DNA from 2 places in the Enterococcus sp. AZ194 genome. Region 1 is predicted to be linked to the other one. Evidence: riboswitches for the same ligand, from Rfam matches in the RefSeq annotation. Region 1 holds a riboswitch; the other holds the start of a gene.
The links. Region 1 has a riboswitch for tetrahydrofolate ahead of IGI37_RS02510 (folate family ECF transporter S component). Riboswitches for the same ligand answer to the same signal wherever they lie in the genome.
Positions count from the first base shown of each region.

Region 1 (8,537 bases):
AAATCAATTCCTATGACTGCTTTTAAAAATATTAAAACAACCCTGTAATTTTTCCTTGTGCATCAATATCGATTTTTTCTGCAGCAGGTCGTTTAGGTAACCCTGGCATCGTCATCACGCTTCCTGTATAAACGACAATAAAACCTGCTCCTGCTGACACTTTTACATTACTAACCGTGATAGAAAAATCGGTTGGTCTTCCCAACTTGGTTGGATCATCAGAAAAAGAATATTGCGTTTTAGCCATACAAATAGGTAACCTTTGGAAGCCTAATTTTTGTAGCTTAGCAATTTCTCTCTCTGCTATTGTTTCATAGTGAACGTCTTCGCCCCCGTATACTTTTTGAACGACCGCTTTTATTTTATCCTTAATAGATTCCTCATCTTGATAAACAAATGAGAAATTATTTTTTTCTTCAGCAAGTTGAAGAACTTCTTTTGCTAGCTCTTCTCCACCTTGTCCTCCATGCCCCCAGACATCTGACAAGACCACATTTACTTGGCGTTTTTCACACTCAGCTCTAACTAAGGCTAACTCTGCCTCGGTATCTGTGGGGAACTTGTTGATTGCTACTACAGTTGGTAACCCATACACCTGCGTTGCATTTTCTATATGCTTTAATAGATTAGGCAATCCTTTTTTTAGCGCCTCTAGATTTTCACTATTCAGTTCGGTTTTAGGGACACCACCATGCATTTTCAATGCTCTAACAGTCGCCACCACTACTACTGCAGAAGGTTTGATTCCTGATTTACGACATTTAATATCGATAAATTTCTCAGCACCTAAATCAGCGCCAAAACCGCCTTCTGTTACCACATAATCAGCTAACTTCATCGCTAGCTTTGTCGCAACCACACTATTACAGCCGTGTGCAATATTGGCAAAAGGACCGCCATGAATAAACGCGGGATTATTTTCTAACGTTTGAACAAGATTGGGTTTCATCGCATCTTTTAGTAAAGCTGCCATAGCTCCTTGAGCATTTAGCTGGTTAGCTGTGACTGGTTGATCCTCATACGTATAACCAATGATGATATTCCCCAAGTTTTCTTTTAAGTCCTCTATATCGTTAGACAAACAAAGAATCGCCATAATTTCAGAGGCTACAGTGATCTCAAACCCATCTTCTCTTGGCACACCATTTACTCGACTACCCAACCCATTCACTATTTTTCGTAATTGACGGTCATTCATATCTACCGCTCGTTTCCAAGTAATTCGACGATTATCTATCGCTAATTGATTCCCTTGAAAAATATGATTATCAATCATTGCTGCAAGCAAATTATTCGCAGCACCAATGGCATGAAAATCACCTGTAAAATGAAGATTAATGTCTTCCATTGGGACAACTTGTGCATACCCACCTCCCGCAGCTCCCCCTTTTACACCAAATACTGGTCCTAAAGAAGGTTCTCTTAAAGCAATAATTGCTTTTTTTCCAAGTCGGTTTAATGCATCTCCTAAGCCAACAACCGTTGTCGTCTTTCCTTCTCCGGCAGGGGTCGGGGTAATAGCCGTGACTAATATCACTTTTCCTTCCTCTGATTGCTGAGAAGGAATTTCTTCTATATTTAACTTGGCTTTGTACTTCCCATAAAATTCAATTTGTTCCTCGGTTAAACCAATTTTTTTGGCTACTTCCACAATCGGTAGCATAGTTGCTTCTTGGGCAATTTCAATATCTGTTTTATTCATTTCCATCCTCCCATATCATTCAACGATTACATTATTTCTAGCCTTCACACGTTCAGATATCTTTAACGACACCATAACTAGTGTCGTCTCAATCGGAAACATCGCTATCGCTTTGATTGCTCTAGGCACAGCAAAAAGTGACGTTCCATACATCATCTTCAACCATAGTGGCGTAAGAATGAAAGAAAAAATAATTGTTTTAATAATCATTACGATAATCACTCGTTTTAATGTGATTGGCTTTTTGTGAAAGCCAACACCATACAACAGTCCAGATACATAGGCGCTAAATGTGAACCCGGGGAAAAAGAACCCCGAAGGATTAAGGATAAACCCCAAAACGTCCCCGATAATAGCAGAACAGCCGGCGATTGCTGGCCCGAAAAAATAGCCGTTAATCACGATTGCCAAAAAGGCAAAACTGACTTGAATCGTTCGTCCAAAATCCACATTGAACATGTTCAACACAACATTTAACGCAATAAGAATTGCTGAAAAAGAAAGAACACGAGGATTACTTAGTAAGCTTAGATCAAACAACTTTTTCATTAATTAGCTTCCTCTCCAGGGTAGCTACATGTAAAATTCATATGCAGCGAATGCGAAAAAGGGACCACAAACTATTTTTCTAGTTTTTCATCTATTAGCAACATTCCATCCAATAGCACTTTATGCCCCTTTTTCAACTCCGATATTTTTATTTTCTTTTAAAACAGCAGAGAATTCCTATGATTCCATCCTCTGTTGAAGCAATAAACTTCATTTTTCCACTCTCGTTTGATAGCACATAGGCCATTCCTGCTTTTAAGACAACTTCTTTATTATTCAGTTGACTACAAACGCACTCATTTAACAGATAGAAAAAGTAGCTATTTTCTGCAGCTAGTTCAACATCTCCTTCGTTTATCACAGCCACAGAAACCGTATAATCTGACGTATACATCACATTAAAATCTTTACATTTTCCTATGCTCCGTGTAGTCACAGCTCCCGAAAAATATGTTTTTTGAAAAGGAGCCAACCTGCAAACTATTTTTTCATTTGGTAGCTCATGAATCAGTTTTACTTCGTTTTCTAAGACCATCAAACACCGTGAATAATTAGGTAAGGAGGTAAATAAACTCTCTTCAACTGCGATAGTAGCTGAAGAAATGCGATAATCAAAATTTTTTTTTGCATACGCACTTGTTTCAGGATAGATATAAAACTCTTTTGTTTCTCCTCCACTCCACTGACTGATTTGATAATCCGTTTCCGTTAGTATCTTAAACGTCATGACACCCTCCTTGTCAGGAAGAAATAAACCTCTACGCGATTACACAATCTTTAGAATTTCTGCATAAATCTCATCGGTCACTCGACAACCTTCCTCTAAAACCTTTTTCCCTTCTTGTTTATAATGTTCGACAAATTCTTGATCCTTAACCCCAGAAAGATTAATCAAGACATTTAGCCAAGCTCCTTTGAGTCCTGAGTTCAGATTTAAGGCAGCCACGCCCAAATCACTCGCAGCATTGATATTGGATTTCCCGACAGCATTTTGTGTAACTTTTGCGGCTTTCGTCATCAATTCCATCATCTCAAAAGGAACTAAAGTCGCGGCTTTTAAAGCTGCTTGCATAGCCATGCGTCTTTTCTCTTTCTCCTCATCCGTTTCTTTTGGCATAGAGAAGATAGCTGAGACACCATCAAACGCCTCCGTATCTTTATCGATAATCGCTACGAGTTGTTCATTCAATTTTGTCATCTCTTGCAAGATTTCTTTCGATTGGCTATCATATGTCTCATATTTTTTCTTTCCGATAGTTAAATTCATCACCATAATGGTCAGTGCTGAACCAATTGAACCAGCCAAAGCCGCGGCTGAACCTCCACCAGGTGCTGGGGCATCAGAAGCAAGTACAGAAACAAATTCTGCCACTTTCATATCTACTAATTTCATTCTCATCCCTCCGTCAATTCATTTAGATGTACTAATTTAACAGGTGATTTTCTAAAACTTGTTTCCCATAATCAAAATCTTCAATTTGAAGATAATATTCTGCCGCATCAATTAATGCTTTTGCAGGAGTTAGGCCAATGACTTCGCTCCCAATGATAGTTACACCATATCTCTTTGCTTCAAACCGAATCGTTTCCACTACACGATACAAAGGCGTCCCTTCATAATTCACCATATTCATTGAAACCTGTGCAATATTTCTATCCTCCAACATCACGCCAATTCCTTTACAATACTTAAATCCACCACTTGAGCCGCGAACAACCTTCGCAATTTTGTTAGCAATTTCAATATCATCCGTATCTAAATTGACATTAAATGCAACTAAAGGCATCCGAGCACCGACTGCTGTGACCCCAGCAGTTGGATGGATCTTGGGCTCTCCATAATCTGGCGCCCACTCAGGCTGCTTTAGTTTTTCAGGCATTCCTTCAAATTGACCTTTTCGAACTCTAGCAAGGTTCACGCGATCTGGTTTTTGAGCGGAATCTTCATACAAAAAGATGGGAATAGAAAGTTCACGGTTGATCCGTTCGGCTACTTTCTTAGATATTTCAACACATTCCTCTACCGTGACCTCTTTAATCGGAACAAAAGGAACGACATCTGTGGCTCCCATTCGAGGATGCTCCCCGTGATGTTTGGTCATATCTATTTTCTCTGAAGCGAATTTGACCAACTGAAAAGCCGCTTCTTGAATGCCCTCAACATCTCCTACAAGTGTAAACACACTTCGATTGTGGCTAGCATCTGAAGAATGGTCTAACAATGTAACACCTGGAACTCCTTTTGCTACTGCGACAAGCCCGTCAATAATTGTTTTGTCTTGCCCCTCACTAAAATTTGGAATACATTCGATAATTTTCGCCATAAAATTACATCCTTTCTTTTTATGCAAATTTTGTAATAAAGAAAATGATTGTCGGAATAGCAACCACATCAACAAACACGGCGCCGCAAAGTGGTGCAATCAAAAAGGCCTTCGTTGAACGAACCTTGTATTTCTCACAAATTGCACTCATACACACCACAGCTGTTGCAGCAATTCCCATTCCCCAACCAGTAAATCCACCTGTCATAACTGCCCCATCGTAATTTTTCCCAAGTAAAGGGAACACAACAAATACAGAAAAGATTAATAGGACTAGAAACTGAATTAACAAAATAATTAGTAGTGGACCCGCTAGATCAACAAGCTCCCAAACTTTTAAGGTCATAATCGCCATCGTTAAAAAGAAACCGAGACCTACATCCAAAATTAAATCAGTTACTTTGAAATCTAGCTTGAACACTTCATGCTTATCGTTTAGATTCCTAAACCCTATCGCCAAAAACATTGCGCCAACATAACTTGGTAAAGCAAAATTTTTGATTCCTAAGGTGGTGACCCAGTTTGAAACTAAAATTCCACCAAACATAAATACAAAAACAATCGTTAAATGGGCTAGAAAAGACTTACTCGTAAACGCACTTTGACTTGGTGACTGCTCACTTTTTTCAACCACAGGATCTTCTTGAACCTCTGCTTTTATATGATTTTTTTTGATTAAGTAATTTCCTACAGGCCCCCCCACTAGACTTCCTACTACTAAACCAAATGTTGCTGCTGCAACGGCCACAGTGGTTGCCCCGGTGACACCTAATTCTTCTGCAACAGGTCCAAACGCGGCAGCATTTCCATGCCCTCCTACTAAAGAGACGGTTCCAGCCATTACACCTAACACTGGATTAACACCCAACACCTTAGCTAATGAAACACCTACCACATTTTGAATAATTGCTAATGCCCAACAAGCACCTAGAAATACAATCAGCAAACGTCCACCATTTTTTAACAATTTGAAGCTTCCACCAAACCCTACACAAGTAAAAAATGCTAGCATGAAAGGAAGCTGAAGCGTTGTATCCATAGTAATTTCTATTGTCCCCGATGCTCGCAATGCCCAAACAATTAGCGTGCAAATAAATCCACCAATTACTGGTGCTGGAATACATAATCGCTCCAATAATGACACTTTTCCTCGTATGAAATAACCTAACATCAAGAGAACACCCGCCAAAGCTGTCGTTGCAATCATATCAATCGTCATGGTTCGAACCCCATCAACCATCTCAATATTCATTTTCTTACCTCGCTTTCTATAAACGATTTTCGTAACTATTCTCCGAACTACCGAGCTGAAAAAAAGAAAACGATTACAACAAAGATAAGCGCTTTCAATTAAGTCGGTAAAAGGATTTAAAACTGCCACAAATTTGATTTCTGAATACATTTTTATATTTTCATAAAATATAAGCGCTTACATTCACCTAGAATTTATCATCATTTAAGTAGGCTGTCAATAGATTTTTTGAAAAAGAATAAAAATGGCTAGAATCTACAACTTATTTATACTAAAATTAGATATGTTCAATTTGAGAAAGGATTGTTATCTCCCCATGGCCTACAAGCTATTGCAACACGTAGATTACTCGACAACAAAATTAAACGGCGTCGATACGATAGAAATATTTAAATACCCTAAAACATCTAGCTTTGCCACCAAAGATTTTGATTTACGGATTTCTTCAGCAAAAATGTATCAGCAAGTAACGGAATTCACTCATCTACCCAATTATTTCAGAGAGCTAATGCTCCTGTTTGGTAAGGTTAGACTTGAACATTATGAACCTGATGCTTTGAGAACTGAGCACCTTTCTCCTTATGAAATTGATCGCTTCTCGGGTGACCATAAAACACTGAATTTCGGACTAAGTGAAGATTTTAATTTAATTTACAAAAAAGATTTTTTACCAGCTCCTAAGCTTTCATTACTTAAACATAATGAATCAATTTTATTAGATTTAAATAACAATCAGTTTGCATTGATTTATTCCGTTAAACCACTCATCGAAATTGATATTATTCCTGAAAACGAGTATTTGATTGATTCGGTTGTGCTAAAGGAACAGGATAGTCTTCTGATGCGAAAAGAGACGGCAAAGCTCGTGATTCACAACGGAATGCCAGGATCTTCCATAGAAGAAAACGTAGCGATTCTTTGTCTCTTTGAACTCCCGGCAGATGAAAAAGAATTAGCCGAGATTTGTTAATCTTAGCTAATTCTTTAAGTAGTCTATACAAAATTATCTTAAATAAAAAAACGGAGGAGACAACTTTTCTCTTCCGTTTTTTGTTTGATTTCGGTTTACCTACTCCATATTCTCTTGCTCACATTGTCGCAATTCCATTCTGACCTTTTGTGTAATTGCCTCATCAGTCAAAATGATTAAGGTATCTCCACTATGGATGATCGTATCTCCATGAGTCAAAATCTCAGATTCGCCTCTTCGAATCGAGGTCAACAGCATCTCATCTGGCCATTGGATATCTCGAACCATCTGCTCATCAAACGAACTTTCTGCATGAACAGGAAATTCAAGAATGGTCTTTCGTCCACTAATATCTCGAAAGTCTGGCTTCACTAATCGTTCTAGTAACGTTTCATAGATAGGATGTCCACCCAATAATTCTACCACGACATAACTCACCAAAACCACGACACCAATAGACATCAAATGAGAAAAATTCCCCACCATTTCGGTCACTAAGATAATCGCTGTCAAGGGAGCTTTCCCAATTGCCGCAAAATAGCCTGCCATCGCAAACATCAAAAAATTCTTAACAAATATCGGTTCTAAGCCCAATAAATCTGTCAAAAAAACACCATAAATTGTTCCAATCACAGCACCGAGCGTCAGAATTGGTAGAAATATCCCACCTGGCAGATTAGAGCCATAAGAAACCATCGAAAAAACGAAACGCAAGACAAATAAACCAAGTAATAACCATAAACTCATCGGTTCCTCTGCTAAAGAAAGAACAATTTGGTTTCCGCCGCCTAATAAATGAGGGAAAAATAATCCAATCGGAATCACCAATAAGAAAGGTACAAAACCATAATAATTAGGCGATAAAAATGAAAGCTTCCCATACCATTTAGGTAACGCTAAAAGAACGATTTGATAGACTCGACCTAACACACCCAGTAAGATACCCAAAACGGGTAACGTCCAATAATATTGTAGAGGTAGCGCCTTAATCGCACCAATATATAACACAGGCCTCAGTCCAAATACATACAGTGAGATGAAGTTTGCTGTAATCGCTGCTGAAAAGCTTGTCAGCCAAACAAGGGGGGAAAACGAATGATAGACTTCCTCTAAGACAAAAAGAAGCCCTGCTATCGGCGCATTAAAAGCCGCTGATAAGCCCGCACTCGCACCACTTGAAATCAGAATTTTTTCTTCTGTTTTACTGCTCTTCATTGCTTTACTAACCCCTTGAGCGGTCACTGCACCCAACTGAATAGACGGACCTTCTCGCCCTAAAAAGAGCCCAACACTAATCGAAAGTACGCCGCCCAAGAACTTTTTCCATAATACAGAAAACCACTCAACAGAAATCTGCCCCTGTAGCTGTCCTTCAACCTGAGGAATCCCACTACCTTTAATATTCCCATCACTTTTGACCAAACTACCCACAATAATTGCTAGAATAATTGAAACGATAATCCATGGAATCAGCCAAATTGGTTGCTTTTGAAAAAATAGATAGCCATGAACAACTTGTTCGCCAATTTGCTCAATTAAAAAACGAAAAAGTGTCACGACGACACCCACACAAGCACCCACTATAATCCCTTTTCCAATAAAAATAATTCTTGTACCATCCAGTTTCTGTAATTCATGTTCTTTCTTTTGTTCCATCATGTTCCCCCACAATCCATTATTTAATTTACGCTCATTGGTTGTGTTTTACAAGGGACAAGCTATATTATGTCACCACTCTTC
Region 1 covers NZ_JBIOQR010000001.1:488,532-497,068, reverse strand. The annotation lists gene IGI37_RS02515 (formate--tetrahydrofolate ligase) at 32-1,702, opposite strand; gene IGI37_RS02510 (folate family ECF transporter S component) at 1,718-2,251, opposite strand; THF riboswitch at 2,294-2,395, opposite strand; gene IGI37_RS02505 (HutD/Ves family protein) at 2,400-2,978, opposite strand; gene IGI37_RS02500 (cyclodeaminase/cyclohydrolase family protein) at 3,018-3,644, opposite strand; gene ftcD (glutamate formimidoyltransferase) at 3,676-4,575, opposite strand; gene gltS (sodium/glutamate symporter) at 4,595-5,827, opposite strand; gene IGI37_RS02485 (HutD family protein) at 6,144-6,797, shown strand; gene IGI37_RS02480 (chloride channel protein) at 6,897-8,453, opposite strand.

Region 2 (8,537 bases), 310 kb from region 1:
AGGAACCTACTTGATTGACGGAAAAGATACGAGAAAATTTGATGATAGCCAGTGGGATGATTTAAGAAGTCGGGAGATCCAGATGGTCTACCAAGATTTTAAACTTCTTGAGAATTTTTCTGTGGATGCGAATCTTTATTTTGCCAATCGTTTATTTGACTCTGACTATGAGGCACGAAAAGATCAACTTTTAAACCTTCTCAACTTGAATTCGGTTAAGGATACTGTGGTAAAGAACTGTAGTGGTGGGCAAAAACAACGTGTGGCGATTGCTCGAGCACTGTTGAATCGACCAAAGGTTATTTTGTTGGATGAGCCTACAGGAAATTTGGACTCTGAGAATACGACAGAGTTAATGGACTACTTACAGACAATCAAGGATCAAGGGATTAGCATTTATATCATTACTCATGATGACCGTGTTTTACCTTATTCAGACAATATTTATCGGCTAGCCAATCAACAACTAATAGAGGAAAAGAGTCAACCGAATTCGCCTTTCGATGATTGTATCTCACAACAGCATACAGAAAAGAAAACGCCAATATCTGTTTTATTTAAGTATGTCTTTACTGATTTAAGAAAAACAGTTGGAGAACTGTTTTTAACGGGCATTCCTCTACTAGTCATTTTATCAATTTTTATGCTTCTTTTTACAGGCTATAAACAACTATCGTTAGATTCATTTACTCAACTATTTAAAGGTTTGGATGAAACGGTGATTTATGTTGAAACGAATACTTTAACCAACGATTATGCAAACAAATTGAATAAGCAGCAGATTAATAGTTCAACAGATGGTCATAGACTTTTTTTTTCAGAGGCTGATATCAATGACATCGAACACATCACCGAGGTAAAAAAAACGATTCCCTTTGATTCATCATCATCGATTGTAGATGAGGAGAGTAACGAGCTGCAACAGCACATTTCAGCAGCAGATTTTCCTGATGAATTAAAGAAATTATCTAGTTATTCCAGTGCGCCAGATGTGGTGAATTTTACTTTTCAAAGTCTATTTTTGTCAAGTGAAAATATTGATTACTACAACCCAAATCACATAAAATTAGCGTCAGGTTCTTTACCCCAAAAAAAGGATGAGCTCTTGGTTCCTGACTTCTATTTGGTGTATTTGCAGGCGAAAAATGAGTTTGGGCGTGATGGTAGGGTATCACTGGACGTCAAAAATGACCAAGACAAATTCACAAAAAAATCTTACGTTATTTCGGGAAGTTACGTGACAGACTATAGAAGAACCTTGATTCCTACCATGCGATTATCCGGTACGAATGCATTTGCTGTGTACACTAGAAAAATAAAAGATACGGGATTATCAAATCAGCTTAGTAAAAATACTTATGAAGATGCCAAAAATTTCAGTGGAGACAATGAGGAGACGACTAAATATTTGGCAGATATATATAAAGATTACGATTCCTATAAAAAAAGTGTTGGCACAGGGATAGGCGGCCTGTTAATCGTTGCTAAGGACAAAAAAGATATGCCCAAGTTGTCAGAAAAGATTCAAAAATTATTTCCATACTATCAGCTAAGATCTAGATATGCATTAACTCAAGGGGATTTTGCTCTTATTTACCATCAGTTATTATGGGTGATGTTTGCTGGCTTATTAGGAATGGTTATCCTAATGGTGTTGATATTTGTATTTTTGAATAAACAGAATATTCATCATAAGAAAAAAGAATTGGCCATCTTGTTTAGCTTAGGTTATTCCAAACGGGCAGTAAAATTTATTATTGGTTGGGAAATCACCCTCCAGTTAGCAGCTATTTACCTGTCTTCATTGGGTGTGGTGGCACTTTTTAATAAGCTGTATCTGTCAACAAGTTCTTATGGCACCTATTTCACAGGACTATTTGATTCTGATACTCAGTTGATGTTACTGGGCGCTATTCTGGTTACCTGTCTGTTGTCAACCTTATGGGGCGTAACCAGTGTCAAAAAGAAAAAATTGATTGAAAATCTCAAATAAGAAAAGGATGGACAAATGAGTACAAAAAAAAGAGTTATTTATCTATTTGGAAGTATAGTTCTTGTTATTTCTGGGGGATATGTATTTTTGAATTGTTATTCCAAAAGTGAAGTTTGTTCCTATGAGGATGCGGTAGTGAAAGTGGTAACAGATAATAATGGGGTGACAGATATTGCAATTGACTATAAGGATAAAAGTTGGAGCGTAGGTACTGAAATTTCAGATTCTGATACGTATACGGTGCAAGCTCTACGTAATTTCCCATGGGAAAAGTCTACGGGCATACATTTAACTTATACGAAAAAAGGAGATGTCTTTATTCGGCCAAATAGAACAGAGGTCAAGGCGGCAGAATTGCCAAATGTTGTTTTAGATTTTGATGGTGAGAAACAAATGGTTGTTCCGCTAAAGTAATCAGTTGGCTATAGAAAATAAAGTTTCTCATTAAAATCAGCAATAGATTTTAACGAGTATTTAACGAGACTAGCCATCTTTATTGTCTGTCGTTTGTTCAGCTAGGGGTGTAATTAGTGTCAAAAGGTTAATAAGAAATTTTTTATGAGAAAAGGAGTAGCAAGTAAACACAAAAAAGAGAGTCCTGTCTATTAAAGTCGGTAACAGACAATAGAAGGGCCTTTTTTAGTTGTCATTTTTAGGTGAATCAAGAGCGGAAGTATGTGTCTTGACAGTTCGTGGTCATGCGGAGTAAAATGAATTTAAATCAGGTGTCTTGACACTTTGATAGGAGGAGTTTTGCTTATGAAAAAAAAGTCAGTTCGACAGTTAACCATTACAGCTCTACTAATTGCGATGGGGATAATCATTCCATTGGTTATGCCGAAAATTATGATTCCGCCAGCTTCATTTACACTGGCTAGTCATGTCCCATTATTTATCGCAATGTTTTTTTCACCAGGGGTTGCCGTTGCAGTAGCATTAGGGGCAGCGTTTGGTTTCTTTTTATCCGCACCAGTCATTATTGCGTTTCGTGCCCTTTCTCATATTGTTTTTGCTTTGATTGGTGCATATTTTCTTCAAAGACGGCCTGATATAACACTTGTAAATGGAAAATTTTCATTGACCAATCTACGTTTTCAGACCTTTAACTTATTTATTGGCATCATTCACTCTCTAGTCGAAATGTTAGTCGTTAGTCTATTCTTTTTGTTAGGCAATATGCCAGATACTTATTACACAGATGGTTATTTCTATACAGTTTTTGTTCTAATGGGAATTGGTGGATTCGTTCATAGTTTTGTGGATTACAATATAGCATATTTTGTGGCAGGTACATTGAGTAAGAGTTTTGATATTCCTATATTTGCGATGGCGAAAGCTAAAAAAGAGAATCGCTCTGCCTTTCCTGATAAGATAAAGGGATTGAATTAATAAAAGAAGAGTTGGTAGTCACTCATCGTTAGGATTGGAAAGTGGCTTCAACTCTTTTTTGATTACTTTTTTATTTCTTCTTCTAAAGCAAGTAAGTAGCGTTTTCTCTCAAGTCCACCACTATAACCACCCAGTTCCCCGTTTGATTTTGTGACGCGGTGACAAGGAATCAAAATTGCGAGTTGATTGGCTCCATTGGCATTTCCAACAGCTCGGACAGCCTGAGGATTCCCTAGCTGTTGCGCGATTTTCTGGTAAGTAGAAGTTTCACCAAGAGGAATGGTGTCTAGAATTGCCCAAACTTTTTGTTGAAAGGGAGACCCTGCACGATATAAAGGAATCGTAAAATGACTCCGTTTTTTTTGAAAGTATTCTGCTAGCTGTACAACTAGTAGCTGGCTAATCTTTGTCTCTCCTGGGATTATTCGGGCATTGTGTCTGATTCGCAGTCGTTTAATTTCATTTTCAAGCCCGCGTCTATCCAAAAATTCTAGTAGATATAAAAATTTCTCATCAGAGAGACTGATCATTCGTCCCAAAGGAGTTGAGATTATCGCAGTGTACATCACCGAGACCCCGGTTTTCTTTGGTGGGTTGCCCATGATTTTTGTAAAGGCATCATTAAAACCACTTGCTGAATCGTAGCCTGTGGATAGCTGTTGGTCGATGACTTTGGAACCGGCCGATAATTCTTTAAAGGCTAAGCCCATCCGACGTGCGCGCGCGTACTGAACAAAGGTCATGTTGTAGAGTTGTTTGAATTTTCTTCTAGCCGTGGCAGAGTGAAACCCTAGGGCTTTAAAGTCAGCCTCTTGCCATCTCTTTTCAGGATTTTTTTCTATCTCTGCAATGAGTTGTTTTATTTCATTAGGAATTTCTTGAGGGTAAGACAAAGGGTGACAAATTTTGCAGGGACGAAAGCCTGCTAATAAGGCTTCCTCAGCCGTTTCAAAAAATGTGCAGTTTTCAATTTTGGGTTTTCTCGCTGTGCAGGTGGCGTGACAAAAGATACCAGTAGTTTTAATACCTGCAAAAAAGATGCCATCATATCTTGGCTTTTTTTCAACTAACGCTTGATAGTATTCTTGGATTTTTTCTTCAGAAGTTATCATGAATGATTGCTCCTTTCTTATCTAAGCCTAGTATAAACGAGAAAGAGTGAAAATTCTTTCGAAAAGTGAACAACTAATTTTTTATTTGTTTGGGCTAGATGTTTTCAAGCTTGATAAAGAAGTGGTTGGTGGTGGAAAAGATTCCTCGAGAAGAAGTTCAACTGAAAAGAAGGCGTTGCTTCGGGATCACCACTTTTTAAGAAAGGGGTGACTGTCACTAGCCGTCATGTCAAATGTGTAGAGGAAAAAATAGACCCCGCTGTAATAAAACAGCAAGGCCTAGAAAAGGGGGACCGTAGATTAAGGTAACTTGATCACATCTTCAGTTTCTTTATCGAAGAAGTGAGCTTTACTAATGTTGAATGCTAAGTCAACTACTTCACCAGGGCGGTGGAAGTCACGTGCATCAACTTTTGAAATGAATTCTGTATCACCAATTTTTGTATAAAGCATTGTTTCAGCTCCTAGTAATTCAGAAACGACAACTTCAGAACGAACAACTGCTTCAGGTGTAGCATCTAAAACAACTTGTTCACTATGAATATCTTCAGGACGAATACCAAAGATGATTTCTTTGCCATCGTAGCCTTTTTCAACTAAAATTTTGTTTTTACCTTCTGGAATACGTAATTCTAATCCATGTCCATCAGAAATTACGCCGTTTTTCAATGTTACATTGAAAAAGTTCATGGCAGGTGATCCGATAAAGCCAGCTACGAATACATTAACTGGTGTATCGTAAACTTCTTTTGGAGAACCGATTTGTTGGATGAAACCGTCTTTCATGATAACGATACGGTCAGCCATTGTCATCGCTTCTGTTTGGTCATGGGTAACGTAGATAGTTGTTGTTTCTAAACGTTGGTGTAGTTTTGCGATTTCAGCACGCATTGCTACACGTAGTTTTGCATCTAAGTTAGATAAAGGTTCATCCATTAGGAAGACTTTTGCATCACGAACGATTGCACGACCTAAGGCAACACGCTGACGTTGTCCACCAGATAAAGCGGCTGGTTTACGTTTTAAGTATTCGGTTAAGCCTAAGATTTCAGCTGCATTGTCGACACGTTTTTGGATATCTGCTTTGTCATATTTACGAAGTTTTAAACCAAATGCCATATTATCAAATACGGTCATATGTGGGTATAACGCGTAGTTCTGGAATACCATCGCGATGTCACGATCTTTTGGAGCCACGTCATTCATGACTTTTCCACCGATTTCTAATTCACCTTCAGTAATGTCTTCAAGACCTGCAATCATACGTAAAGTTGTCGATTTCCCACAACCTGAAGGTCCTACGAAAACGATAAATTCGCGATCTGCGATATCTAAGTTAAAGTCAGTTACAGAATAATTTTCTGCGTTATCATATTTTTTATAAACGTGTTTCAATGCCATTTCTACCATATTGAATTCACTCTTTCTTGTTTATTTGTTTTTTATTATATTGAAAGTATAACTGAAAGCGTTATCTGTATTCAATGGTAACGTGCACAAGAAAATAGATTGTTTTTCGTCAGATTGACAAAGGATAGAAAGTTTTTGGGCAAGTTGCTGAAGGTTTTGGTAAACTAGTATTAACAAGTAGCTTGAGGAGGAGAATAAATGAAAATTGCATTAATTGCTCACGACCGAAAGAAAGATTTAATGGTAAAAATGACGACGGCCTACAAACATATTTTGGAAAATCATGAATTGTTTGCAACAGGCACAACAGGTTTGCGAATTGAAGAGGCGACAGGCTTGCCCGTTCATCGCTTCAAATCAGGCCCGCTTGGTGGCGACCAACAAATTGGTGCCATGATTTCTGAGGATAACTTAGATATGGTCATCTTTTTGCGTGACCCGCTCGCAGCGCAACCGCACGAACCTGACGTGACAGCTTTAATTCGTTTAAGTGACGTGTACGAAATTCCGTTAGCAACCAATATTGGTTCCGCCGAAATTTTAATTCGAGGCTTAGATGTTGGTTTCGCTGACTTTAGAGAAATTATCCACGAGAACGATAACCGCCCTATCTCAATCTAACCGTTTTTTAGCACAGACTATTGAACCAAATAAAACACCGAACATTTCTCAAAAAAAGTAGTGGAATGGCGCTTGTTTTATTGCTTATAAGGGAAAGTCTGTGCTATATTCTTTGTAGGCCTTGGCCTAAATAAAATCAGAGTAGGAAACGAAGCGTTAAGTGCTAAAAGGATGGGATGTTGCCTTTTGGACGAAGAATTGAAAAATTCGCGGTTTTGTTTTCGCATTCGCTGCATATTTTGTGTAGCAACTCTTTGAGGAGATGCTAGAAATGAAAAGAAAGATTGACGGTCGAATGATCGCAATAATGGGGCTGCTGATTGCAATGATGGTTGTCCTATCACAAGTATTGGGTTTTGAGCTTCAGTTTATCAAGATTACGTTTACATTTGTGCCTGAGTTGATCATGGGGTTACTGTTTGGTCCCTTATGGACAGGAATAGGTGCGGCAATTGCCGACGTAATCGGAATGATGCTGTTTCCAAAAGCCGCTTTTTTTATTGGCTTTACGATTAATGCCTTTATCGGTGGTGTGGTGTATGGTCTTTATTTCCATAAAAAAGAAGTCACTCTGATGCGTGCTTTTTTATGTACCTTGACGAATACGCTTCTTATTTCATTGATATTGACGCCATTATGGTTATCTATGATGTACAATGTCTCATTAACCAGCTGGGCGATCTGGAGTCCGCGTTTGGTGAAGGTCGCGATCATGTTGCCTGTAGAGACAATTATGCTCTATATGGTGGGCGCAGCCTTACCTTATAGAAAATGGGTCAAAAAATTTGCTTGAGATAAAAGTCCAAAATAAATAGTCGATTATCGTCAAACATCCCAAGACGATAGCTTCAAAAATAACCCTCTCTAAATTCAGGTTTGTATGTTGAATTTAGAGAGGGTATTTTTTAGCGCCGATATTCTCGATTACGAGCTAGCTAGTAGCCTGAATGGTAAATTGTGCTTCATATAGCTGTTTGTACGGCCCGTTTTGTTTTAATAGTTCCTCGTGGCTACCAATTTCAACAATCTGTCCTTTTTCAATCACTAGGATTTTGTCTGCGTTTCGAATGGTTGAAAGTCGATGAGCAATCACGAAGCTAGTTCGGCCCTTCATCATTTGTAAAAAGGCATCTTGAATGTTGGCTTCAGTGAGCGTGTCAACAGAGCTTGTTGCTTCATCCAAGATTAACATAGGCGGGTTACTCAACATCGTTCGAGCGATGGTCAACAGCTGACGTTGTCCTTCCGATATTTTTAAGCCTTGCTCGCCAATGACCGTATCTAGTTTATCAGGTAAACGCATTACGAAATCATACATATAGGCTCTTTTTAGGGCATGGTAGATTTCTTCATCTGAGGCTTGGTCGTTTCCATATTGTAAATTTTTACGAAGGGTTCCTTCAAACAACCAAGTATCTTGAAGCACCATACCAAAGCTTTTTCGCAAATCTTCTCGAGCCATTTGACGGATATCGATTCCATCAATGCGGATTGTTCCTTTGTTGACTTCATAAAAACGCATCAACAGATTGACCAACGTCGATTTGCCTGCACCAGTTTTCCCAACAATCGCGATGGTTTGACCAGGTAGAGCTGTAAAGGTGAAGTCTTCAATAAGTGGCTGTTTTGGTGTATAAGAAAAGGAAACATGATCAAATTCGATTTGTCCTTTTACCACTCGAGATGAAGCAGCAGTTGTGTAGGCATCAATTGACTCATTGTCAGCAGCTTCTAGTTCAATTGGTTGATTCAGAATTTCAAAGGTTCGCTCAATCCCAGCAAAGGCTGTCTGAATTTGGGTCGTGATACCAGATAACTCAATAAACGGTTTTGAAAATTGAGTCGAGTAAATGGTGAAGCTGGAAATTACGCCCACCGTAACAAGCTGATTACCTGAAAGAACAATCAACCCACCAATTAGCCCAATAGCGACATAAGATAAATGATCGACAAATCGTGAGCTAGGGTTTGAAAGGGATGAAGAAAATTGAGCTTTTTGACCGCGAACATAA
Region 2 covers NZ_JBIOQR010000001.1:795,405-803,941, forward strand. The annotation lists gene IGI37_RS03785 (ABC transporter ATP-binding protein/permease) at 1-1,993, shown strand, start outside; gene IGI37_RS03790 (hypothetical protein) at 2,009-2,407, shown strand; gene IGI37_RS03795 (hypothetical protein) at 2,753-3,382, shown strand; gene IGI37_RS03800 (bifunctional transcriptional activator/DNA repair enzyme AdaA) at 3,445-4,494, opposite strand; gene IGI37_RS03805 (ABC transporter ATP-binding protein) at 4,795-5,904, opposite strand; gene mgsA (methylglyoxal synthase) at 6,103-6,525, shown strand; THF riboswitch at 6,661-6,760, shown strand; gene IGI37_RS03815 (folate family ECF transporter S component) at 6,797-7,318, shown strand; gene IGI37_RS03820 (ABC transporter ATP-binding protein) at 7,457-8,537, opposite strand, start outside.
Region 2: it holds a riboswitch for tetrahydrofolate, as region 1 does, so the genes downstream of both, IGI37_RS03815 (folate family ECF transporter S component) here and IGI37_RS02510 (folate family ECF transporter S component) in region 1, are expected to answer to the same signal.